Ketobacter sp. MCCC 1A13808: one gene and its partners. The protein of the gene in region 3 binds, or shares a complex with, the protein of the main gene of each other region. Links are inferred from orthologs where the notes say so. Each region holds a gene or a part of one and is shown on either strand. Other genes may lie near its edges. The genes, in order: dinB, dnaX and dnaN.

Evidence for each region.
Region 1: the proteins of dnaN (region 3) and dinB are in contact, whole or in part, in a solved structure (PDB 1OK7), measured with the Escherichia coli proteins. The link is inferred for Ketobacter sp. MCCC 1A13808 from one-to-one orthologs.
Region 2: the proteins of dnaN (region 3) and dnaX are in contact, whole or in part, in a cryo-EM structure (PDB 8GIZ), measured with the Escherichia coli proteins. The link is inferred for Ketobacter sp. MCCC 1A13808 from one-to-one orthologs.

The regions. Positions count from the first base shown.
Region 1 is NZ_VRKW01000001.1:596,426-602,567, forward strand. What follows is about bases 1-2,843. They hold dinB (DNA polymerase IV), read left to right. Parts: upstream 1-814; coding sequence 815-1,873; downstream 1,874-2,843. Other genes in these bases: lexA (transcriptional repressor LexA), read right to left, coding at 81-704; FT643_RS02670 (AAA family ATPase), read right to left, coding at 1,930-2,490; FT643_RS02675 (TA system antitoxin ParD family protein), read right to left, coding at 2,487-2,843. Also shown: more of FT643_RS02675, read right to left, coding at 2,844-2,897; FT643_RS02680 (patatin-like phospholipase family protein), read left to right, coding at 3,111-4,409; FT643_RS02685 (esterase/lipase family protein), read right to left, coding at 4,455-5,690; FT643_RS02690 (WS/DGAT/MGAT family O-acyltransferase), read right to left, coding at 5,819-6,142. UniProt on the Escherichia coli protein: Poorly processive, error-prone DNA polymerase involved in translesion repair and untargeted mutagenesis. Copies undamaged DNA at stalled replication forks, which arise in vivo from mismatched or misaligned primer ends.
Region 2 is NZ_VRKW01000001.1:166,427-172,718, reverse strand. The notes cover bases 1,758-4,750. They hold dnaX (DNA polymerase III subunit gamma/tau), read left to right. Parts: upstream 1,758-2,301; coding sequence 2,302-4,200; downstream 4,201-4,750. Other genes in these bases: recR (recombination mediator RecR), read left to right, coding at 4,567-4,750; FT643_RS00775 (YbaB/EbfC family nucleoid-associated protein), read left to right, coding at 4,233-4,556; FT643_RS00790 (hypothetical protein), read right to left, coding at 1,758-1,899. Outside these bases: FT643_RS00795 (hypothetical protein), read left to right, coding at 1-1,355; more of FT643_RS00790, read right to left, coding at 1,399-1,757; more of recR, read left to right, coding at 4,751-5,166; FT643_RS00765 (ZIP family metal transporter), read left to right, coding at 5,174-5,887; FT643_RS00760 (acyl-CoA dehydrogenase family protein), read left to right, coding at 6,005-6,292. UniProt on the Escherichia coli protein: Part of the beta sliding clamp loading complex, which hydrolyzes ATP to load the beta clamp onto primed DNA to form the DNA replication pre-initiation complex.
Region 3 is NZ_VRKW01000011.1:4,185-10,377, forward strand. Bases 3,300-6,193 are described here. They hold dnaN (DNA polymerase III subunit beta), read right to left. Parts: upstream 5,352-6,193; coding sequence 4,248-5,351; downstream 3,300-4,247. Other genes in these bases: recF (DNA replication/repair protein RecF), read right to left, coding at 3,300-4,242; dnaA (chromosomal replication initiator protein DnaA), read right to left, coding at 5,383-6,193. Outside these bases: FT643_RS17360 (tetratricopeptide repeat protein), read left to right, coding at 1-517; gyrB (DNA topoisomerase (ATP-hydrolyzing) subunit B), read right to left, coding at 664-3,087; more of recF, read right to left, coding at 3,133-3,299. UniProt on the Escherichia coli protein: Confers DNA tethering and processivity to DNA polymerases and other proteins. Acts as a clamp, forming a ring around DNA (a reaction catalyzed by the clamp-loading complex) which diffuses in an ATP-independent manner freely and bidirectionally along dsDNA.

The DNA of each region.
Region 1 (6,142 bases), on a different replicon or contig from region 3:
TGGGTGTCGATTTTTTACTGCGCGAGAAAATCGATGATTCATTTGATACTAAGACGCCTGCGGCGTTTTAATTCTTTTTGCTAATGTAACTGCCTGGACTCTCGGATAACGCCGACGAACACACCCTCTACTACCAATTCGTCCGGAGCCACCATGATTGGTTCATAGCTGGTATTTTCCGGCATCAATGCAACCTGATCTCCAGCCAGCTTTAACCGTTTCACGGTGACTTCGTTATCCACCCGGGCTACGATAATTTTACCCTCGCTAACATCCTGGGTTTTACGCACCGCAATCAAGTCGCCGTTCAAAATGCCGACGTCCTTCATGCTATCGCCCCGCACCCTCAGTAAATAAGTGGGGCGTTCCCTGAATAACCTCAGCGGTAGTGATAGCTGCCCCTGCTGGTTTTCGATGGCTTCAATTGGAATTCCCGCCGCCACCGCGCCAACAACCGGCAAACTGATCCATTGTTCCTTTGCCACCAGGTTCTGCTCTTTATCCTGTGCAACCAGATTCCAGCGCTCTAAATCTTCCAATAATTCAATGTGGTAACCGGGACTGGATATCAGCTGTTCCTTAGCCGGCCAGGTACCTTTGATCTCTCGGTATTCTGCGATCCAATGCATTAACTGAGCATGAGATAGTGATATGTCTGACAATTGTACAGCCGTGCTTACAAACGCCTTATCCTGTGAGCTCATGGCAACGCCTCCGCGATCATTTTGACTAGTTGATTTTTACTGTATACTTGTACAGTATATCACTACGCCGAATTTGGCAAAGATTTTTTTAACTGGAACCGAGCGCCATGATGCGGAAGATCATCCATGTCGATTGCGACTGTTTTTACGCCGCCGTGGAAATGCGGGATGACCCTTCGCTACGTCATCGCCCCATAGCCGTCGGGGGCGATCCCGGTCGTCGCGGAGTCATATCCACGTGCAATTATCCGGCACGGGAATATGGCGTGCATTCCGCAATGGCGTCGGCCTATGCCAAGCGCCTGTGCCCGGAACTGATTATCCTTCCTCATAGGATCCACTACTACAAGCAAGTCTCTCAACAGATCCGGCGTATCTTTCTGCAATATACGGATCAAATTGAACCTTTATCTTTGGATGAAGCTTTCCTGGATGTCAGCACACAGCCGCATTTTCAGGGTAGTGCAACGCGCATGGCTGAAGCGATTCGCAAGCAGGTCAAATCACAGGTGGGTATTACCGTATCAGCGGGGGTAGCGCCGAACAAATTTGTGGCCAAAATAGCCAGCGACTGGAATAAGCCGGACGGACTCTGTGTAATCCCGCCACCGCAACTGGATGATTTTGTTAAAGCCCTGCCAGTGGAAAAATTACATGGGGTGGGAAAGGTGACCTGCGCACGCCTTCATAATCTGGGCATTCGTACTTGCAACGACATCCGACAATATAACCGCTTTGAATTTGTCGAACGGGTAGGCAGTTTCGGCGAACACTTATATCGTTTGGCGCACGGAATTGACGAACGCCCGGTACAACCCCGTACCGATCGCAAATCACTGAGTGTAGAACATACCTACGCGGAGGATTTACCGGATTTGAATAGTTGTCAGGCGAAATTTCCAGAATTGTGCCAACAGCTACAGGGTCGCTTACAAAACTTGAAGCAACACAACCAGATCAAAAAAGCCTTCGTAAAGCTAAAATTTTCTGACTTCACCAGCACAACAATGGAGTGCGGGGTGCGCGAGCCGTCTTTAAGCATTTACAAAACATTATGCAATGACGCCTTCAAACGTAAAAATATGCCAGTGCGCCTACTGGGCGTTGGCGTCCGCTTCATAGAAGCCGACTCTGCCCCGCCATCACAGATCTCGTTTAAATTTAGCTAACGCGGAATCTGGAGTGGCAGATGGCGTTCCTGAATTCGATCAGCGGATAACCAAAACTAAAAGCCTTTGGCCCATTCGGGTAGCGGGCAAACGTGCTCACGACGTTGGCCCTGTTTAATGGTAATCACGGGTAAAAACGGATGTTGCAGGCTGGAATTATCCAATATCCAGACCTCGTCACAGAGGGGAATGGCCGTAGCCACATGTTCAAGAGTGCGGGGAATTCTGGCGACTACTTTATCGTCGGGCACATTGTGTCCACCCTCTTCAACCCGCTGCGCAATCCGGGCTTTGTTCAGATCACTACAAAACACGTGAATCACCACCAATATAACCTGATAACCACGGGCTTTAGCGCGGGCGATAAAATCGATTTTAGACGGGTGTGAAAACACGGTTTCGAAACAAAAACTTTTACCCAGGTCCAACTGTTCGAACCGCAATGTTTGCGCCAAGCGGGAGGCGTGATAGCTGTTGATTTCAGGTTCATCCGGGAAGACATCTTTGGCTATCAAGTCGGCATTGATGAATGGCATACCGAGCGGTTTTAATGCCTGATTGTAAAACGTACTTTTGCCTGCGCCATTGCCCCCGACCAACATCCATAATTGTCTCATCCGTGATAGTGCACCTGAAACTCACCATCACAGAATTGACCAATGAGCACTTCGCCATCCGGGTGTACCTGTTCCAGCATACCGGGATGGGCGGCTGAAGCCTGATAACGAATGGAGCCGGAAGCTATCGCATCCGATAACGCACCGGACTCACGGGCACTGCCCAATGTGGCAAACACATCATCCGGGCTCGCGGTGACGGGTGTCGTTTCCTCCAGCTTGATTCTGATCAGACCCGCGTTGATTGCCAGCAACGTATCAGGATCAATTATCTTAGCAACCTTGCGCCCGATATCAGCCCAATATTCAATTTGTTCTGCAGCGCTACGGTGCTGCGCCGAACTCGCCTCGGTCGCCGCGTTCATTAAATTACTTTCCAAACGGACGGGTGATGCTGCCTTAGCCATAGTTGCTGACCTCAATAACCAGGGGATACAGTTAATCTCATTGTAGCAGATCGCTACATACTGGCAACACACCTTTCCCTAACACAGTTAACCTGGTCAAACCGAATGTCCAAACCATTAGAGACACCTTCCCTGCTGGCACACAATCTGCATTTGCCACCTTTATAGCCAACTCATTACAACCCCAATTTGCGCCACATAAAGGATTTTTGAATGCAGCCTATTTCTGCATCCGTACGCCAGCCCATGACAGCATTGGTACTTACTGCTGGAGGAGCACGGGGCGCCTATCAAGCGGGAGTCATGAGACGGGTTAGTGAAATACCCGCATTCGCTAATGGCTCTGCACCATTTTCTATCATCACTGGTGCATCCGCGGGCGCCATCAACGGCGCGGCTATTGCCTCGCAACATCAGAATTTCAGCGCGTCTGCGCAGCTGCTTGTCAAGCTTTGGTCAAATCTTAAAGCCAGTGATGTTTACCGGACGGATCCGCTCTCCATGCTTAAAAACGCCGGGCGAATGGCAATGGATTTTGGTCTGGGGGGATTAATCGGAGCCGGCCGCGTCACCTCACTAGTAGACTCCACACCACTATACGGATTTCTAACCCAATACCTGGATTTAACCGGTATCCGGCGCGCCGTAAAAGACGGCGGCCTCTACGCCCTGGCCATCACCGCCACCGGTTATCATTCAGGGCGAGCGTTTACATTCATTGAAGGTAAAGAAGGACATCCACTGTGGAATAAAAGTCGCCGCATCGCACTCAATGCCGAAATTACGGTTCCTCATATTCTCGCATCCGCTGCAATTCCCATCGTATTTCCGCCAGTAGAACTGCCTGCAGGAAACTCTACAGCCTATTTCGGTGACGGCGCTATGCGTCTGGTCACACCCTTGAGCCCCGCAATTCGCTTGGGTGCTGACCGCATATTGGCAGTGGGGGTTCGCTGTAAGGAATCCGCCGACAGCTTGCTGCGTTCGGAATGGTCCTCTGATGCTGATTTTTCCAGCGACCTGAAACGGCCACCGCTTTCTCAGATTTGCGGCACCCTGATGAATGCTATATTTCTTGATCACCTGGACGCCGACCTGGATCACCTGAACCGCATGAATTCATTTGTTACGGAACATGAAAAACTGGAATCCCTCGTATGCGCCACCGGCGATAACACCGTTTTGGATCATGAGCCAATGAGGATCGTGAACCCGCTGGTTATATCGCCTTCCGCAGACATCGCTTTCATCGCGAAAACACTGGAACACCGGATGCCGAAAAGCGTTCGCTACATGATGGAAGGCATGGGCACACCGGACGCTCAAAGCGCCGATCTTACCAGCTTCTTACTCTTCGATTCTGCGTTTACCCGGGAGCTGATCCAGCTTGGTTATCGCGACGCCGCGGATCGAATTGATGAGATAGAAGCGTTTTTATGTGAACCGGAATTGGACAGCGCCAGCCTGAATAAAAACAACCAGACATCCGGCACACCGATTTCCATGGAATAACGCATTCAGGCCGAAGTAGTTATTGCTTCTGCAGTGTGAAGGGGCTTACCTGAAAAATCCCGCTTTGCCCTCGCCCTCTTGGTCCTCTAAAACACCGCGCTTGATCAGCCATCGCTGTAGGTATACATACATGCGATGGTCTTGCAGCAGTGCTAAATGCCCGACCTGATCCAACATCACGCGTTCAACGTTTGGATGTTGCTGTGGAAAGTAAGGGCCTCCCATAGCGCTGTCTTCCGGCACTAAACCGTCACCCAACCAGCGATTGCCCGATTCATAGAACCGCCTGGCACCGACCAGCAAATGATGGCTTTTATCACTCATCGGCAACCAGGGTTGTGGCGCGTTCTCATGCTCCGGTTCGGTTACATTGGCGTGTCGCAGGCTCCGGATCCCCCTGCTACGGATGTTACCTAGCGCCATTAGCGGCTTTGAATAGGGGGTCGCACCCAACATGGAATTACTGAAGTTGCCGATTTTTTCCAACGGCGCACCGGCGTGGGGGCTCGCCAGATAGGCGGCGTTATGGGAGGCCGCTAGCCAAGCATGACGTTGTTTTTCTGCATAATGATTAGCACTGCGGATAACCAGGCCACCCATACTGTGACCAATCATGGTAATCGAACTTTTTCTGGGTTTCGTTTGTGTCCAATACTGGTCAAGCAACTCTGCAAGCTGCCTTCCGTTTTCCCAAATCGGCAGGCCTGTGTTATAACGAATCCAAGCCACCTGATGACCTTGCTCACGTAATTTGGCCACCAACTCACTGTGACCCGGGCCTTGCCAATCGTGTTCACTCAAGCACAGACCGTGCACGAACAAAACCAGGCTCTTGCGTTTTTGAAGATTTAGCTGACTCAACTGAATATCATTGCCCAGCTCATCAACCGTCTCCATGCCCATCGCCAGGAGGTGATCCCATTCGACCAATTTATCCCCCACCACACCATTCAACGCGCTGCGCATCCTAACCAATGCCCCGGATGCAGGCGTCTGACCAGGCAAGCGGTTGACCCACTGGTGAATGCTGTCTGATCCATATTCGAAGACCAGTTTTACCAACTTGTAAACCTTCGGCGCCTTACTGAAATCAGCCTGGTGCTTGGCGTCCCAGGGCATTGGAGCTGCCGTCACAGTGTGATGCATCTCACCGGCCACGCGAGTGAGTTCACCGCCGCTGCGCATCGCCAGCGTAAATAACCCAAACAGCCAATGGAAGGAAGTATGACGCTTGGCCGGTGATGGAGAAGCAACCGGGCGAGCAGAAGAAGATAGCGGCATGACGAGCTCCTATTTACAGTGCACATGCGTACACTGTAAATAGGTTAATATAGTCAAGCAAGTGTTTTTATAAGTCTATTTTTGTCACAAGATGTTCACTTTTATAAAAGCCTTGATGCGACATGGACTTAGGCGTGCTCTTCGCGGGTACGGTCCAGAAAAGCGATCTTTGTCTTCCTGGTTGATGCGCCTTTTACCTGTTTCGAATCGGCGATACCCACCACCGCTTCCAATTCAGAAATAGCATCATCCAGAAAGCCTAACAAGCGCTGCATACTGGGTAGTGTCCGCCTACAACCAACAATGCCAAACTCCAACCTGTCCTCATAGTGAACCAAAGTAATATTCAGGGCCATTTGGTTCACTATGGCTGACACCGGGTAATAACGTTCCATTTTGGCACCGTTCCAGTACAGCGTATCCGTGGTGCCTGGCACACTGGAGATGACCAC
Region 2 (6,292 bases), on a different replicon or contig from region 3:
AAGTGAACGGTAAAAGATTCCCGGGCTTTCTGAAAAGCAAAGACATGCCCTTTTTACTTGAATTCGGAATGCAGCAAAGCACCGAAGATATGTACGCCATACTCCAACAAATGATCCCTGACCCCGCGCTCAGCAAGCAAAAAGTGTTTGTAGGCGGACATTCCTTGGGTGGCGCGCATAGCTCGATGTTCCTGGCTTGGGATCTGGATGGAGACCCCACCACCACGCAGGATCAGGGAGCCAACCTGGTCGCCGGGGCTATCGGTTTTGATACTTCAATCGGCTCGGTTTTGGACGGTTTACCGGGAATGTCGAGTACGGTCGCTATGGTGGACGTCGCCTCCATTGAAAAACAGGCTGTCGCTGAAAGCATTGCAGAAGGGGAAACAGATGACGATGCCGCTTACAAACGAATGATTGGCTGGATGCGTAACGGCATATTACCCAAGAACGTGGATATTCCTTTGCTCTTCAGCGCCGAAGCCATTGCGTTACCGGAGGCTGTGGGCATCCTTGCTTCAAAAGGGCCTGACCAGGAAAGCACGATCATTGCGCGGGTGCCCAAGTCCCCGGTGATCAGTAATTTGTTCCGCTTTTTTCATACGCGCAATGGCCCTAATTACACCTTTGGCCCCCATATCGAACAATTTCGTTATACCAACGAAGCAATGGTGGGCTTGATGTTTGACGACCACTTTTCCATATTGGCATTTCTGCAAACCAGTTTGGGTCATTTGCATGGTGGTGCGGTGGTCCCCAAATCACCGCTGATCAGTTTTGCCCGCAATCTGCCGGTATTAAAAGATATTGTGAACATGGCATCCGGGCCATTGCAGCAGCATATTGCGGCGGATGCCGGACCGGATTTCAAGCATCTCGGTCAGGGCCCATTATACAGTTGGGCCAAAATGGATGAGATCGGGTCGCCGGACGATTTGGTTTACACAGATGAAACAGGTGAATATGAGTACACCCGTGTGGAAGAAGAAATGGTCCGGTTGGAAGATTTTGCCCGTGCCCTGTACATCGGGCCTACCAATCTGACTGAATGGTATTTCCCTCTGCGAATTTTGATTGATGCCTCCGCGGGCGGCACCGGTTATGCCCCGGAGTACGGTATTAATACTCTAAATCCCGACAGCTTTCGTAAGATCCCCACGCTGTTACTGCTGGCCAAGGGTGGCTTGTCGGAAGCATTTGCCCAGTCCAATAGCGATAATCGTTTATTGGAAGTGGTGTGGCTGGAAGGGCAAGCGCATTTGGACCCGATGTTCGCCACTGCAAACTTGCCGCAGCTGCATGACAACCAGGTTGAAAATAACCTGTTGGATTTTATATTCAGTAATACCCGATAACGAGGTTGCGTGAAGCCGGATGCTGGATAGGGAAGGCGCTTTTCTAGCGCCTTTCGATTTTTCGCAAAGCCGTACCGGAGCCACGCAAACTCTCTTTGAATTCGGTGCCGCCCGGTAAAACGATTTCAAGCTCGTCGCCTTTTTTCAGGCCGTCCCATTGCCGTAAGTCCAAATCTACCGAGACGATGAGCTCGTCTTTATAAATCCTACCCTGCATGACCCGATAGTATTTATCTACTTCGATGGCGACGTCTATAAAGGGAAAATTAGGGGATTTCAGATGATTATTTAACTCCGGTAGCTGTTCAGCTTTAATCGGAATATCGAGTTTACCCCAGACCGGTTCGGTGGGGTGTTTGGCCATATAAATGTGCAGTCGATATTTGGGGGTGACGGCAATCGGTTCGCCTTTGACAATGGCGTTGGTCCAGCTGTCTCCGGCCAGGGACAAACCGCTAAAGACCAGGTTGCTGAGTAGTAAAACCGTGCTGAACATAATGACATTCAGAATACGGGGTGTTTGGGTGCCGTGATTGCCTTTCATACTTCGTTTCAACTTTCCTTCGCCGGATCGGTATCTACTTTCACTTAATCATAGACCATAACGGCAAAATACTTTTTCCTTCAATCGCTTGCCTTGAAATACAACACAAAATGAGGAATAATCGGCCCCCTCATTTTGGCAGTAGTAAGAATGAGATCGTAATGGTGGCTCTATTGGTCCCCCCGCAACGATAACTTGTGAACCCCGCCAGGCCCGGAAGGGAGCAACGGTAGCAAGCGACTCGTGTGCCGGGGTGCGGCTGATAGAGTCGCCTCTCTAACTTCCTTTGTATTTCTCCTGCATTCGCAATTCTTTTTTAATTCATTGGTTTATCAATAGAGGCCAGCGTATTAAACTGGATTCTCAGTTCGTTCCTCCATCACAGATTAGAATTAAAAATTCATGAGTTATCAGGTTCTTGCACGCAAGTGGCGTCCCAAGTCTTTCCGTGAAATGGTGGGGCAGGAGCACGTGCTTAAAGCATTGATCAATGCCCTTGACCATGGCCGTTTACATCATGCCTATCTGTTTACGGGCACCCGTGGGGTGGGTAAGACCACCATTGCACGCATATTGGCAAAATCCCTGAATTGTGAAACCGGTATCAGTTCTGAACCTTGCGGCTTGTGCAGTGCATGCCAGGAAATCAATGACGGCCGTTTTGTGGATCTGATTGAAGTGGACGCGGCTTCACGAACCAAGGTCGAAGACACTCGTGAATTGTTGGAAAATGTTCAGTACGCGCCAACCCGAGGCCGCTTCAAAGTTTATTTAATTGATGAAGTTCATATGTTATCGGGGCACAGTTTTAATGCATTGCTGAAAACACTGGAAGAACCGCCACCCCACGTTAAGTTCCTGTTGGCAACCACCGATCCGCAAAAGCTGCCGATCACCATTCTTTCCCGTTGCTTGCAGTTCAGTCTCAAAGCCATGACCCCTGAGCGCATCGTCGGTCACCTGAAGAAAGTGCTCGAAGCCGAATTGGTTGAATTTGAAGACCCCGCTCTATGGCAGTTAGGGCGGGCCGCTGACGGCAGTATGCGGGACGCTCTCAGTCTGACCGATCAGGCTATCGCATTCGGTAACGGGAAAGTCATTGAACACGATGTGCGATCAATGCTGGGTAGCATTGATCGCGAATTTGTATTTACTCTGATCGATGGTCTGGCGGAACACAGTGCAGAAATGCTGATGTCAACGGTCATCCACATGGCCGAGCAAAGCCCGGATTACGCCGGAGTGCTGGCCGAATTGATCAGCATGTTGCATCGCCTGGCGGTAGCTCAGCTTGCTCCCGATGCGGTTGATGATAGTGACGGCGACCGTGAGCGGGTGCTGGAATACGCGAAGCGCTTTGCCCCCGAGGAATTGCAGTTATATTATCAGACGGGGTTGCTGGGCCGGCGTGATCTGCCTTTGGCACCGGAGGCCCGCAGTGGCTTTGAAATGGCGTTGCTGCGCATGGTGTTATTCAAGCCTCAGGGTTTGATCTCAGCACCGGGTGCTCACTCAGGGGCGTCCGGCCAGGGAGCAACTCCCCCGGGAAAGCCCCTTAGCCCTGTTACGGCAGGGCAGCCCGGCGAGATTCCGGCCCGCCCGTCGGGCAATGCCAACGACCATCTTTCGAAAATGAAACAAGTGCTGGGAAGCGCCGAGCCTTCACCTGAGGTAGCCAAAAAGGGACCCACCGTGACGCCGGTGGCAACCAAACCGCGGCAGCCGGTGCCGCGAAAAGAAGATGGAGTCAAAAATCCGGATTTCAGGAATGCGCAAGCGGGTGCACCTCCTCAACCGGATACCGCGAGTCAGGGTGCAGATCGCAGTGCTCCTGAAGGTAAAGCTAGCGATAATAACAAGCCCCAGGCGGACCCAGTTGCAGAGCCCAAGCCTAAGATCAAGACCAACGTTATCCGGCTGGGTGACGAATGGGCGGATATGACGGGCCTGTTGGAGTTGGCCGGCCCGGTGCGAAATTTTGCCCGCAATTGCACTTTGGAGGAGCGAGGCGAACAGCGTTGGGTATTGGCTATCAGCCCGCGGTTTGAAGCGCTCTATAAGGAGGAAAACCGGGAGTTGCTTGAAACGGCGATATCGGAAAACCAGGGCAAACCGATTACACTGGACATCCTGGTTCAGGAGCCAACTAAGCCAACCCCCGACCAGTTGCTGGCGCAATATAAACAGGCACGAAAAAATGAAGCGATCGAGCTAATGCAGGCTGATCCTTTCGTACAAGCATTACAATCCAGCTTCGGTGCAACTTTAGATGTGAATTCGGTGATACCACTGGACGATTAGCGAAGCCCTCGGGCGATAAGATAGGTAAGAGCATGAAAGGACAATTAGGTGATTTAATGAAGCAGGCGCAGGAAATGCAGGAGCGCATGCAAAAAATGCAGGAAGAATTGGCAAATACCGAAGTGACCGGTGAATCCGGTGCAGGCATGGTGAAAGTGCTAATGACCGGGCGCCATGACGTGCGTCGGGTACAAATTGACGACAGCCTGCTGAGTGAGGATAAAGAGGTGCTTGAAGATTTGCTGGCGGCTGCGGTGAACGATGCGGTACGCAGGGTTGAGCAGAATAATAAAGATAAAATGGGCGGCCTCGCGTCGGGTATTAATTTGCCGCCCGGCTTTAAACTGCCTTTTTGACAGCTGAACCATGAGCTTTAGCCCGTTAACCAGCCGCTTGATTGAGGCTCTCACCTGCCTGCCCGGCGTTGGACCTAAATCCGCTCAGAGAATGGCGCTCCATTTGCTGGATCGCGATCGAAATGGCGGTGAAAAGCTGGCGCAAACGCTGCAATTGGCGATGGATAACATCGGTCGTTGTCAGCGTTGCCGCAATTTCTCGGAGAGTGAGGTATGCCAGACCTGTACTCAAACCAGTCGTGATGCCAGTCTGTTGTGCGTGGTAGAGACCCCCGCGGATGTGATCGCGTTGGATCAATCCGGTGGTTTCCGCGGTTACTATTTTCTTCTGTTGGGGCACCTGTCGCCGATCGATGGCATTGGCCCGGAAGAGATCGGTGCTCCGTTGCTGGATCAACGCCTGGCGGAAGGCGAAGTGAAAGAAATGGTGATTGCCACTGGCACAACAGTGGAAGGCGAAGCCACTGCGCATTACCTTTCTGAAATGGCGCGCAGGCATGGAGTGGTCGCCTCACGAATCGCGCACGGTGTGCCAATGGGGGGTGATCTGGAATACGTCGATAGCAATACCCTCAGTCTTGCGCTAAAGGGCAGGAAACGACTGGAGTAACGCCGGTATGAATACCATTTATACGGTGGCTGCAATTACCTGGTTTGCCGGCATCACTGCGTATGTCGGGGGATTGCTGGCCCGCTATGAACGTACTCCCGAAACAGAAATAAAAGACAAGGTCATACACGGTGTGGTCGCATTTGGCGGTGGCACGTTGATTTCCGCCGTAGCTTACGCCCTGCTGCCGTCCGGTATTCAAAACCTTTCGGTACTAAATTTGAGCCTGATTTTTCTGGCCGGCAGCGCCGTATTCTGCTTTTTGGATCAATTTCTGACAAAGCGGGGTGGTGCGGTCTCCCAGTTTCTGGCGATGTTAATGGATTTTATACCGGAGGCCATGGCGCTGGGCGCTGTGTTTGCAAGTAACAGCGCGTTAGGCATGCTGTTGGCGGGCTTTATTGCTATCCAGAATTTTCCTGAGGGATTTAATGCTTACCGGGAGATGGTGCAAAACAAGGTGAGTGCCAAGACCGTGCTGCGGCTGCTCTTTTTCGCTTCGCTATTGGGCCCGGTTGCCGCCGTCATTGGCCATGTGTTTTTGCGCGAGCAGGCGGAACTCACTGCGGGGATTATGACCTTTGCCAGTGGCGGAATACTGTACCTTATCTTTCAGGACATAGCGCCGCAATCAGCGATGAGAGGACATTGGAGCCCCCCTTTTGGTGCGGTGTTGGGTTTTCTACTGGGTGTGATCGGGCATATGCTGGTGCATGGCTGATCCGGTGGTGAAAGGCTCGTCCCGCAAAACCACGTGACGTGAATAAACGAAAATTGCGAACCAAGCAAGCGCTTGGTATATTCGAGCCTCATCCACTTCCGGGCTCAGGGAATCGCCATGTCTTCGTACCCAGTCTATTTTGGGGAAACTCAGCAACTCATCCGCCACTCGGTGAAAAAATTCGTCGAGCAGGAAATCAATCCCCACGTAGAGCAATGGGAGGAGGCTGGCGAATTGCCGCGTACCTTGTACCGCAAAGCAGGCCAAGCGGGCATATTGGGTATCGGTTATCCCGAGCAATACGGTGGCACGGGGCTGGATGTGTTCAGTAAAATTGCGGCCTCAGAGGAAATAATGGCGTGTGGCGCTGGCGGTGTTGCGGCCGGTCTGGGGTCTATCGATATC
Region 3 (6,193 bases):
GGACATGCCAACCGAAACTCGCATGTCTACAGTCTGTCATCCACAGTGGAATAATAATGCAGATATTGAGACGCCCTTTGCTTTATTTCCAAGCATGATGAATTGGTCTGCAAACGATTATCCAGATATTTCTTCCACTAACGATCCCTCATTAGTTATTTACGGCTCTGGTTCTTATATTGATCACGGTGGTCTCGAATGGCTAGCGCTGAACCCTTCCGTTGGATATTCACTTGGGTGGTCATTATCACAGAAAGGCCTATTCCAATGGGTTAATGAGAAGGGGGATATTATGGTTGAAAGCGTCTATTGGAAAGATGGCCCAATTTCCAGACTACCACCTAAAATGGACGATATTTGTTCAAATGGTTGGCTTGTTGTTGCGTCACATGAAGCTGTTGAACAAATTCGAGAAGTTATCGGTGAGGCCGCACGCGTGAATATCGTTACCAGGAGCTATGGAAAGGGCTCTTACGAGCCCACAACTAACTCTGTCCAAAAAAGATGTCGTTGGTAGGTGTTATTTTTGAATTTAGTTGAGTGATACCTTTGTCCTCAATAAGCCGCTACTTCCTTTCTTAATGAGTTCATGAATTACGAGACACTAGTTCACGATTGTGAGACCTCAGTTCACGAATTATGAGATCCCACAACTTACTTATGCTATATATCCAGATTCGACACATTCAGCGCGTTGGTTTCGATAAAGTCGCGACGCGGTTCCACGTGATCACCCATCAGAGTCGTGAAGATCTGATCGGCAGCAATCGCATCCTCGATTTTCACTTGCAGCATACGGCGAGTTTCCGGATCCATAGTGGTCTCCCATAGCTGATCCGGGTTCATTTCGCCCAACCCTTTATATCGTTGAATTCCATGACCTTTTTTCGATTCTGTCATTAACCATTCTAAGGCTTGTGCAAAGTTATCCACCGCCAACGTTTTCTCACCCCGTTTTACGTACGCGCCTTCCTCAAGCAAGCTCTGCAGCTTATCCCCCAATGCCTTGATCGCTATATAGTCTTCCGAAATTACAAACTCTTTTGAAAACGTATATTCGGTCGGAATCCCATGAGCTATTTGCACCACCTGGGGCATAAACAGATGACGTTCCTTGTCTTCCAGAACGGAGACTTCATAACGCTCAGTCTGACTCGCATTTGCAACCAGATGAGCGGATAAATCCTGAGCCCATGCTTCGATAGCCGACGCATCATTAAAGTCCGACTCTTCCAGTTTTTTCGCATACACCAGTTGCTGGAGTACAAAGGCCGGATAAACACGGGATAACCTGTCTATACGCTTGAACACATTGCGGTATTCCTTAACCAGTGCTTCCAGGCCGGAACCGGATATGCCCGGTGCGTCTGCATTAACGTGTAAGCTGGCATCATCCAAGGCGGCTTGCGTTAAGTAATTTTCAAGGGCTGCGTCATCTTTCAAATATTGCTCTTGTTTACCTTTCTTTATTTTATAGAGCGGGGGCTGCGCAATATAGATATACCCACGTTCGATCACCTCCGGCATTTGGCGAAAGAAAAACGTCAGCAGCAAAGTCCGGATGTGGCTACCATCCACGTCCGCATCCGTCATGATGATAATGGAATGGTAGCGGCATTTATCCGGGTTATATTCGTCTTTACCTATGCCGCAGCCCATCGCCGTAATTAAGGTGCCCACTTCAGCAGAAGATAACATTTTATCAAATCGGGCTTTCTCAACGTTCAGGATTTTACCTTTGAGAGGCAGTATTGCCTGGGTTCTGCGGTCTCGACCCTGTTTCGCCGAGCCACCCGCAGAATCACCCTCCACCAGGTAAAGTTCAGAAAGGGCAGGGTCCTTTTCACGACAATCCGCTAGTTTCCCGGGCAACCCAGCAATGTCCAGCACACCCTTACGCCGGGTCATTTCACGGGCTCGTCGGGCTGCATCCCGCGCCCTGGCTGCATCTATGATTTTATTACAGATGTTCTTCGCGTCATTGGGGCTTTCCAACAAGTATTCGTTCAGCTTTTCCGTCATATGCTGCTCTACAACGGGTTTGACTTCGGAGGACACCAACTTATCTTTGGTTTGAGAAGAAAACTTGGGATCAGGGACCTTCACCGACACAATTGCAGTCAAACCTTCACGGGCGTCGTCACCGCTTGTATTTACTTTGTGCTTCTTCTGCAGGCCTTCTTTCTCAATGTAGGTGTTCAAACATCGGGTGAGGGCAGAGCGGAAGCCCGCCAAATGGGAACCGCCGTCTCTTTGAGGGATATTATTGGTGTAACAGTAAATATTTTCCTGATATGAATCATTCCACTGCAATGCAACCTCAACGGAAATCCCCTCATCTTCTCGGTGCCCATCGAAGTAAAACACCTGGTTCAACGGCGTCTTATTCTGATTTAAGTATTCAACGAAGGCACTTAGGCCCCCTTCGTACTCAAATACATCCTCTGTGCCGGTTCGCTCATCAAATAACACGATACGAACCCCTGAGTTAAGGAATGACAGCTCCCGCAAGCGTTTTGCCAGAATGTCGTGGGAGAACTTGATGTTGGTGAACGTTTCCGGCGATGCCCAAAAATGCAGTTCTGTCCCGGTTGATTCGGTGTCACCTACCGCTGCCAGCGGAGCAACCGGGACACCGTCTTGGTAAACCTGCTCCCAAATTTTACCTTCACGGCGAACCGTTAGTTTCAACTTCGTAGATAGGGCGTTAACTACCGAAACACCCACGCCATGAAGACCACCTGATACCTTATAGGAGTTATCATCGAATTTGCCGCCCGCATGGAGGACGGTCATAATCACTTCAGCAGCAGATCGCCCTTCTTCCGGGTGCATATCAACCGGAATGCCGCGCCCGTTATCCGATACGCTAACGGACTCATCCGGGTGAATAACAACTCTTACTTCGGTGCAATGCCCTGCTAACGCTTCGTCAATTGAATTATCGACGACCTCAAATACCATGTGATGCAAGCCGGTGCCGTCGTCTGTGTCCCCTATATACATCCCCGGTCGCTTTCTAACTGCGTCTAATCCTTTGAGTACCTTTATATTAGAAGAATCATAAGTTTTATTGTCGTCGGACATATAATTTAGTCTCTCTCGGGCGGTGAATTCATATTCAATAGGGGGTTACTCGGCAGAAACCAGCTTCCCATGTTCCACGTGAAACATATGGTGTTCCGTGAGCTGCGATAGTAGCGTTTCATTAATACTTTGCTCACTAATGGCTGTTATAAAAGCCTGGCAGGGAAAATCCATAAGAAAGCGAGTCACATACTCAATGTTATTCTTGTCTAGTTCCGCGGGTAAATCGTCCAGCAACAGAACCGGTGAAATGGACCGCAAGGCCCTCATCACAGCTACCTGTGCGAGTCTAACCCCGTATAATACCAGCTTTTTCTGCCCTCTGGAGCATATATCTTTAGCCATGCCGTCTGACCAACTGATCACCATATCGGCTCTATGGGGCCCGTACAGGCAGGTTTTCCGTTCGATCTCGGTTCTCGCATTTAATTCCAGGCATTGGTATAAATCTGAATATTTCTGTTTATTCCAACCGGACTTGTACCGGAGCGATACGGGTTCAGCAATATTAAAATAGTTCGAGGCTATATTCTGAAATTGAGCGTTAAGCTCGGCTATGTACTTTCCACGCATATCGTCGATAAGTTGACCTTCGTTGACTAACTGTTGGTTCCAGTAGCTCAGATCGTTTTCGGATATGACTTTCGTTGACTTTAACAGCGCATTTTTTTGCTTGTAGACTCTTCTATATCGATGCCAAATATCAAGATAAGTATGTTCCACGTGAAACATACCCCAATCCAAAATAGAACGCCGCAAACCAGGGCCACCGTCAATAAGTTCAATCGAACCTGTATCAATACTGACAATAGGGAGCTTTATCGCCAACGATGAGATGCGCTTCTGTGTTTCTCCATCAATACGGGCGAGAGTAGAGCCATTCATCCCTTTCGAAATACCGAGTTTCTCGGGTCCGCTTCCGTTGCCAGGATTAACACCACCGAAAACTACTAACTCGGAAGCTGTGTGGGATATCACTTTTTTGGGATCGACAGACCGAAAAGAACGGCCGTTGGATAACAAGGAAATTGCTTCAAGAATGCTAGTTTTACCGCAGCCATTGCGGCCCACAATAAAGTTGGTTTTGGGGTGAGGGGAGATTTTGAGATGCTGGAGATTACGTAAATGAGTAACCTCCAGAGATTCCAGAAACATTCAGGCTATAGACGCATTGGCATAACTACATAAGACGCGGTCTCATCGTTAGCGTCGGTAATAAGAGCACTACTATTGGAGTCAGCCATCAGAATTTTAACGTTCTCGCTACGGATGACATTCATTACATCAAGCAGATAATTCACATTGAATCCAATCTCCAACTCCGCACCGTGATAATCAACGTTAATCGTTTCCTCTGCTTCTTCTTGCTCCGGGTTATTGGCGACCGTTGTGAGACTGCCATCCAACAACCTAATTCGGACGCCGCGATATTTTTCATTGGATAAAATGGAAACCCTCGAAAAACACTGCTTCATCTCGTCTTTATCGCTGATAACAGTTTTATCACTATTTTTAGGTAAAACACGCTCATAATCAGGGAATTTCCCATCAATTAGCTTGGAGGTGAAGCGTAAATCCGTATCTTCTACTCGAATATGATTACTACTCAAGGATACCGAAACATCCGCGTCCATATCAGTGAACAACTTGGACAGCTCAAGCACGCCTTTTCGTGGAACTATAGCCTGCACAGCTTGGTCCACTTCGCATTGGATTTCTGCATTACAAAGCGCTAGGCGATGCCCGTCAGTGGCCACAGCCCGGAGTAAATTGGCTGAAACCTCAAATAGCATCCCGTTCAGATAAAAACGAACGTCCTGTTGCGCCATCGCGAAACCGGTGCGGTCAATAACCGATTTCAAATAACCCTGGTTAATGGAAAAACGGGTAGTACCACTGGCATCTTCCAGATTTGGAAACTCGTTTGAGGGCAGGGTAGCCAGGCTAAACCGGCTACGACCGGCCTTCACCAATAACTTTTGGTCCTCAAGAATAAATTGGACGCTGCTTTCTTCGGGCAATGATTTACAGATATCCAATAACTTTTTCGCTGGAACTGTAATTTCTGCATTTTCAAACTGTGAGTCGAGGGTGACACGAGCGACCAATTCCACTTCCAGATCAGTGCCAGTGAGCAATAATTGATCACCATCAATCACCATCAACACGTTGGAAAGCACCGGCAATGTTTGCCGACGCTCCACAACCCCGGCAACCTGTTGCAGAGGTTTTAATAATTTTTCCCTTTCAATGGTAAAATTCATAACCTACCCCATAAGTTAGTAATCACTAACTCTATGATGTTAACGACCTTAAAAGATTAGTATAGTCTTCTCTTACATCGGAGCTCTCTTCTCTTAGCTCCTTTATCTTGCGACACGCATGCAACACGGTAGTGTGATCCCGGCCGCCAAAGGCATCACCGATTTCAGGCAAACTGTGGTTGGTTAACTCCTTTGCCAGCGCCATTGCAATCTGGCGCGGCCGCGCAACAGAACGACTGCGTCGCTTTGACAAAATATCAGCCATCTTGATTTTAAAATACTCGGCTACGGTACGCTGTATGTTATCTATGCTAACTTGTTTTTCCTGCAGTGCCAGAAGATCTTTTAACGATTCTTTCACAAATTCCAGAGAGATCGGCTTGCCCGTGAAGTGTGCATTCGCTATCACACGCTTCAGCGCGCCTTCTAATTCCCGTACATTTGAACGTACCCGCTGGGCGACAAAAAAAGCAGCTTCGTCCGGCAAATTAATTTTAGCCTGTTCTGCCTTCTTCATTAATATGGCCACCCGGGTTTCTAGCTCCGGGGGCTCGACTGCAACCGTCAATCCCCACCCGAAACGCGATTTCAAACGTTCCTCAACCCCCATGATCTCTTTCGGATAACGGTCACTGGTCAAGATCATTTGCTGACCGCCTTCCAGCAAGGCATTAAAGGTATGGAAAAACTCTTCCTGGGAACGCTCTTTACCCGCAAAGAACTGGATATCATCAATCAATAGCGCATCGACCGAACGGTAAAAGCGTTTGAATTCATTGATCGCATTAATCTGTAGCGCTTTCACCATATCAGCAACAAAGCGCTCTGAATGCAGATACACC